2 regions of the Streptomyces sp. NPDC102402 genome follow, and region 2 is predicted to be linked to the other one. Evidence: riboswitches for the same ligand, from Rfam matches in the RefSeq annotation. Region 2 holds a riboswitch; the other holds the start of a gene.
The links. A riboswitch is a leader RNA that binds a small molecule or an ion and turns the genes downstream of it on or off. The one in region 2 is predicted to bind S-adenosylmethionine.

Region 1 (3,428 bases), on a different contig from region 2:
CCGCACCTACTCGCAGCACGACCTCGAGGCGGCCTTCGCCATCGGCCTCGACGCCTAGACCGGCTGCGCGTACGGCTCCGGCCGGGGACGGGAGGTGACGCCTCCCGTCCCCGGCCGGAGCCGTATCCGGACCGGTCAGACCTGTGCGGCGCCCCGGTCGGGCACGCAGCGGCCCTCCTCGGTGCGGTAGGTCCAGCGGGCGCCCTTGCTCACCAGCTCCCGGACGGCCCCGACGAACCGCTCGATGTGCTCGTCCGGCGTACCGGCGCCGAAGCTCACCCGGATGGCGTTGAGGGACCTCTCCCCCGGCGCGGCCTCCGGGGCGCCGCACTCGCCCGGGTCCTGCGGCTCGCTGCCCAGCAGGGTCCGCACCAGCGGGTGGGCGCAGAACAGTCCGTCGCGCACGCCGATGCCGTACTCGGCGGAGAGCGCCGCGGCGAAGTGCGAGCTGTTCCATCCCTCGACCACGAAGGAGATGACGCCGACCCTCGGGGCGTCGTCACCGAAGAGGGAGAGCACCTTGACCTCGGGGACGCCGGCCAGGCCCTCCCGGACGCGGCTCACCAGCCGCTGCTCCCGTGCGACGAGCGAGTCGAAGCCCGCCTCGGTCAGGGCCTTGCAGGCGGCGGCGATGGAGTAGACGCCGATGACGTTGGGCGATCCGGCCTCATGGCGTGCCGCGGTGGTGTGCCACTCGACGTCCACACCGCCGTCGGTGCGCCGGGCGACCTTGCGGGAGGCGCCTCCGCCCGCGAGGTAGGGCTCCGCGTCCACCAGCCAGTCGGCCCGGCCCGCGAGGACGCCCGAGCCGAAGGGGGCGTACAGCTTGTGGCCGGAGAAGGCGACCCAGTCGACGTCCAGTCCGGCGATGTCCACCGGGTGGTGGGGCGCCAGCTGCGCCGCGTCGAGCACGATCCTCGCACCGTGGGCGTGGGCGGCGGCGGCCAGCTCCCTCACCGGCCACAGCTCACCGGTGACGTTGGACGCGCCCGTGACACAGACCAGCGCGGGCACGTGGGGGTCACGGCCGGCCAGCGCCCGCTCCAGCGTGGCGACCGCCTGCTCCGGGGTGCGCGGAGCGTCGAGGTAGGTCACCCGGGCGTCCCGCCACGGCAGCAGGGAGGCGTGGTGCTCGGTCTCGAAGACGAACACCTGGCAGCCGGCGGGCAGCGCGGCGGCCAGCAGGTTGAGGGAGTCGGTCGTGGAGCGGGTGAAGACCACCTGGTCGTCGGCCCTGCAGCCGAGGAACTCGGCCACGGTCACCCGGCTGCTCTCGAACAGGTCGGTGGAGAGCTGCGAGAGGTAGCCGGCACCGCGGTGCACGCTGCCGTAGTACGGGGCGTAGGCGGCGACGTCGTCCCACACCCTCTGGAGGGCCGGGGCGCTGGCCGCGTAGTCCAGGGCGGCGTAGGTGACATCTCCGCCCGTCACCAGCGGAACGGTGACATCCGATCCCAGAACCGGCAGAGGCGCACAAACGGACTGGTCGGCGGCAAGGGTGGAGACAGACATGACGAACTCCCGTGAGAGGCAGGCGAGATCCTCGCGCCGGCGATCCGAGCAGGACGCGGCAGCGCGGGAATGAAGAAAGAGGGGTGCGCGAAGAAGGGCGTCGAGCCCTATCGCATTCGCTTGCTCACAAGAGTCTCCCTGGGACCAGGACCCCAAGGGGTGGCATACGTCGATGCCGAGGGGCCCGCGCTTGCCGCAGACCTCGCTGCCTGCGGCCTGGTCTTCACCCGGGGCACCCCGCCACGGACGGAGGGTTGCCGGACAGCGGGCCGGGGCCGTAGTCGCTGTCACTCATGACCTGCGCAGCATCTTGCCATACCCGTGCCCACGCGCAAGGGCGCGGTCCGCGATGCGGACCACGCCCTTGCTCACACCCGTGGTCCTCAGGCGTTGCTGGCCGCCACCCAGCGCTCCAGCGCCCTCTGGGCAGCGCCCGAGTCGATCGACTCGGCTGCCCGTGCCATGCCGGCCGCGATCCGCTCGTTCAGCGGGCCCTCGCCCGGGTCCAGGGCGACCAGCGCCGCGGCGGAGTTGAGCAGCACCGCGTCGCGTACGGGGCCGGTCTCCCCGCCGATCAGCCGCCGGGCCACATCCGCGTTGTACGAGGCGTCGGCGCCGCGCAGCGCCTCGACGGGGACCAGGTCCAGGCCGACGTCGCGCGGGTCGAACGCCTCCTCGCGGACGACGCCCTCGCGGACGGTCCAGACCCGCGAGGTCGCCGTGGTGGTCAGCTCGTCCAGTCCGTCGTCGCCCCGGAAGACGAGCGCCGAATTCCCCCGGGCCGCCAGCACGCCCGCCACGATGGGCGCCATCCTCGCGTCGGCGACCCCGACGGCCTGGGAGCGCACCCGGGCCGGGTTGGTGAGCGGGCCCAGGATGTTGAAGGTGGTCTGCGTGCCGAGCTCCTTACGGGCCCTCGCCGCGTACCGCAGGGCCGGGTGGAACTTCACGGCGAAGCAGAAGGTGATGCCCGCTTCCTCGGCCACCGTCACGACGCGCTGCGGCGTCAGGTCGAGATTGACGCCGAGCTTCTCCAGGACGTCGGAGGCCCCGCTCGCCGAGGAGGAGGCCCGGTTGCCGTGCTTGACGACCTTCGCGCCCGTCCCCGCGACGACGATCGCGGACATGGTGGAGATGTTGACCGTCTTGGCCATGTCGCCACCGGTCCCCACGATGTCGACCGTGCGGCCGGGCACGTGGATGGTGTGGGCGTGCTCGTACATGGCACGGACCAGCCCGCTGACCTCCTCGACGGTCTCGCCCTTGGCGCGCAGCGCGATCGCGAAGCCGGCGATCTGCACGTCCGAGGCCTCGCCGCTCATGATGCGGTCCATGGCCCAGGCGGTGTCGTCCTCGCTCAGGTCCTCACCGCGCAGGAGGGGGGTCAGCACGCCGGGCCAGGTAGGGACCGCCACGCTGTCGCCGCCGTCCGGGGTCACAACGTTCATGGTCCGCTCCTGGGGTCCACAGCCGGTACAAGGATGCCTCCACCCTATCCAGCCCCGGGGGCAGCGAAGAGCCCCGTCCATCGGATGGACGGGGCTCCTGCTGTGGCGTTCAGCTGAGGCGATCAGTGGTGGCCGTGGCCGCTGGTGATCTCCTTGTACTCCTCGGCGGTGGGCTTGGCGATCTGGTTGTCCTCGCCGTAGTAGCTCCGACTGAGCCTGGCCCGCAGCTTCTGGAGCGCCGACGGCTTGCACTCGACACCGTTCTCGTCGACCGTCGGGCCGATCTCGACCGGCTTGTACTGCTCGTGCGCCGTGAGCGTGTGGAGCTGCCCCGGGCCGAGCGGCTCGTGGATCTCCACGAACTCACCGTGCGGCAGGCGCTTGATGGTGCCGGACTCGCGCCCGTGCAGCACCTTCTCCTTGTCGCGGCGCTGGAGGCCGAGGCAGATCCGCCGGGTGGCGACGAAC
Region 2 (3,428 bases):
GGTGGTCAGTTGGCGGCGGCGAGGCCGGCGTCGCGGAACGCGTCCAGGCTGGGCCGGATCGTCGCGGACAGGCCGGTCGTGGGAGCGACCGCGTCGAGCGTCTTCAGCCCGTCGCCGGTGTTCAGGACGACGGTGGTGAGGGCCGGGTCGAGCAGACCGGCGTCGATCAGCTTCTTCGTCACGCCGACCGTCACCCCGCCCGCGGTCTCGGCGAAGATGCCCTCGGTGCGGGCCAGCAGCTTGATCGCGTCGACGACCTGCTCGTCGTTGACGTCCTCGACGGCACCCCCGGTGCGCCGGGCGATGTCCAGGACGTACGGGCCGTCGGCCGGGTTGCCGATCGCCAGCGACTTGGCGATGGTGTTCGGCTTCTGGGGCCGCACGACGTCGTGGCCGGCCTTGAAGGCGGTCGAGACCGGGGAGCATCCCTCGGCCTGGGCACCGAAGATCTTGTACGGCTTGTCCTCGACGAGGCCGAGCTTGATCAGCTCCTGCAGACCCTTGTCGATCTTCGTGAGCTGCGAGCCGGACGCGATCGGGATGACCAGCTGGTCGGGCAGCTGCCAGCCGAGCTGCTCGCAGATCTCGTAGGCCAGGGTCTTGGAGCCCTCGCCGTAGTACGGGCGCAGGTTGACGTTGACGAAGCCCCAGCCCTCGCCGAGCGGGTCGCCGATGAGCTCCGAGCAGAAGCGGTTGACGTCGTCGTAATTGCCCTCGATGCCGACCAGCTCACCGCCGTACACCGCGGCCATGACGACCTTGCCCTGCTCCAGGTCGTGCGGGATGAACACGCAGGAGCGGAAGCCGGCGCGGGCCGCGGCGGCGCCCACGGCGCCGGCGAGGTTGCCGGTGGAGGAGCAGGACAGCGTGGTGAATCCGAAGGCGCGGGCGGCCTCGACGGCGATGGCGACGACACGGTCCTTGAAGGAGTGCGTCGGGTTGCCGGAGTCGTCCTTGACGTACAGGCCGCCGGTCACGCCCAGCTCGCGGGCGAGGTTGTCGGCCTTGACCAGCTTCGTGAAGCCGGGGTTGATGTTGGGCTTGTCCGCGACGTCGGAGGGGACCGGCAGCAGCGGCGCGTAACGCCAGATGTTGTTCGGACCCTCGGCGATGCGCTTCTTCAGCTCTTCGGGGGAGCCGCTCGGCAGGTCGTACGCCACTTCGAGCGGCCCGAAACAGGACGCACAGGCGAAAATGGGGCCGAGTTCGAAACGCTCGCCGCATTCGCGGCAGGAAAGCGCCGCGGCGGGACCGAGGTCCACGGCGGAAGAATCGGTGTTTGCTGCAACTGTCTGCACGGCCATGATGGCGGAGGCCCTTTCTCCTCATCTTCCCTGCGACGTATTTCGCCGCAAGACGGAATTGGCACCTTCCCCACCGTGACCTCGCGGTCGGCAGGAGGGTTGCCGGGACTTCAACGGGCCGTTCCCTCAGTCCCTCTGGATGAGCGCTGTGGCACCGGACCATGGATCCGGGCGTTTATTCGCGGACCGACCCCGACATGCGAGGGTCATCCGCGTTGTTCAAGACTGTAACCGAAGCACTGGACGGTTGAGATAGTCGTCCGAACCGCGAGATGGATCACATACAGGGAGTATCGACCGTGCTGGAAGAGGTGGAACGCTGGCTGACCAGGCGTTCCTGGTCCGCTGCCGACCGCCCGCTGGACAGCCTCACGGCCGCCCGGGCGGGGGATCCGCGCCGCTCGCGGGTGAGCGTCGTCCTGCCGGCGCTGAACGAGGAGGCGACCGTCGGCGCGATCGTCGCGGAGATCCGGCGCGAGCTGATGGAGAAGGTCCAGCTCGTCGACGAACTCGTCGTGATCGACTCCGGATCCACCGACGCCACCGCCGAACGGGCACGCCGGGCCGGCGCCCGCGTCGTGCACCGGGACGCGATCCTCCCCCGCATCCCCGCGCTGCCGGGCAAGGGCGAGGTCCTGTGGCGGTCGCTCCTGGTGACCAGCGGGGAGATCGTCTGCTTCGTCGACGCGGACCTCAAGGACTTCTCCGCGGACTTCGTCTCCGGGATCGTCGGCCCGCTGCTGACCGATCCCACGGTGCACTTCGTCAAGGCCATGTACGACCGGCCGCTCGGCGAGAAGCCGGGTCAGGGCGGCCGGGTGACCGAACTGGTGGCCCGCCCGCTACTCAATCTGCACTGGCCTCGACTGGCCGGCTTCGTCCAGCCGCTGGGCGGCGAATACGCCGTGCGGCGCTCCCTGCTGGAGCAGCTCCCCTTCCCCGTCGGTTACGGAGTGGAGCTGGGCCTGCTCGTCGACGCACTGCACACGGTCGGCCTGGACGCGCTGGCCCAGGTCGACGTCGGCGTACGCAGACACCGCCACCAGGACGGACAGGCCCTCGGCCGGATGGCCGCGGCGATCTACCGCACGGCGCAGCTGCGGCTGTCCCGGGGACCCCTCGTACGGCCCGAGATCACCCAGTTCGAGCGGGGACCCGACGGCTTCGTCCCGCGCACCCATGCGGTGGACACCGAGGAGCGGCCGCCGATGCGGGACATCGCGGAGTACGCGTCGCACGACGCGGCGTAGACGGTTCCCTCCGCCCGGCTCCGCGCCCGTCCTCCGGTCAGGCTGCGCGCCCGCTTCACGTTTGGCGGCTTCCCGAACGGGCTAGGTTCGGGTACATGGTCTCCGAGCACGCTGCCCAGGTCCTCGTCGCGTCCAATCGCGGCCCGGTGTCGTACACACGGCGGGAGGACGGCTCGCTCGACTCGAAGCGGGGCGGCGGCGGGCTCGTCTCCGGCCTCAGCGCCGTCGACGACAAGCTGTGGGTGTGCGCGGCCCTCAGCGACGGCGACCGGGAAGCGGTCCGGCGCGGCGTGTCCGAGCCCGGCGTACGGATGCTCGACATCGACGCCGGGGTCCACGCCGACGCGTACAACGGCATCGCGAACTCGGTGCTCTGGTTCGTGCACCACATGATCTACCAGACGCCGGTGGAGCCCGTCTTCGACGCGGAGTTCCGCCGGCAGTGGGCCTCCTACGAGACGTACAACCGGGCCTTCGCCGAGGCGCTCGCCGAGGAGGCGGGCGAGGGCGCCGCGGTCCTGGTGCAGGACTACCACCTCTCGCTGGTACCCGGCATACTGCGCGAGCTCCGCCCCGACCTGCGCATCGGACACTTCTCCCACACTCCCTGGGCGCCCGTCGACTACTTCCGGCTGCTGCCCGACGACATCGGCGAGCAGCTGCTCAAGGGCATCCTGGGCGCCGACCGCGCCGCGTTCCTGACCCGCCGCTGGTCGGACGCCTTCATCGGCTGCTGCACGGAGATCCTCGGCGGCACCGGCCACACCCGGATCGGGGTGCACGGGCTGGGCGCCGACGCGGACTTCCTCCGCCGCCGCTCCCGTGAGGACGACGTGGACGAGCGCATGGAGATCCTGCGCGACCAGGTGGGCGC

Region 1: it holds a riboswitch for S-adenosylmethionine, as region 2 does, so the genes downstream of both, ACIRJR_RS13580 (aminotransferase class V-fold PLP-dependent enzyme) here and thrC (threonine synthase) in region 2, are expected to answer to the same signal.

The regions. Positions count from the first base shown of each region.
Region 1 covers NZ_JBIWKR010000003.1:894,075-897,502, reverse strand. Annotated here, with positions in the region: gene ACIRJR_RS13585 (Lrp/AsnC family transcriptional regulator) at 1-58, shown strand, start outside; gene ACIRJR_RS13580 (aminotransferase class V-fold PLP-dependent enzyme) at 136-1,512, opposite strand; SAM riboswitch class IV at 1,694-1,811, opposite strand; gene trpD (anthranilate phosphoribosyltransferase) at 1,896-2,960, opposite strand; gene ACIRJR_RS13570 (cytochrome bc complex cytochrome b subunit) at 3,083-3,428, opposite strand, start outside.
Region 2 covers NZ_JBIWKR010000002.1:32,308-35,735, reverse strand. Annotated here, with positions in the region: gene thrC (threonine synthase) at 6-1,304, opposite strand; SAM riboswitch class I at 1,323-1,450, opposite strand; gene ACIRJR_RS04910 (glucosyl-3-phosphoglycerate synthase) at 1,604-2,554, shown strand; gene ACIRJR_RS04905 (trehalose-6-phosphate synthase) at 2,650-3,428, shown strand, end outside.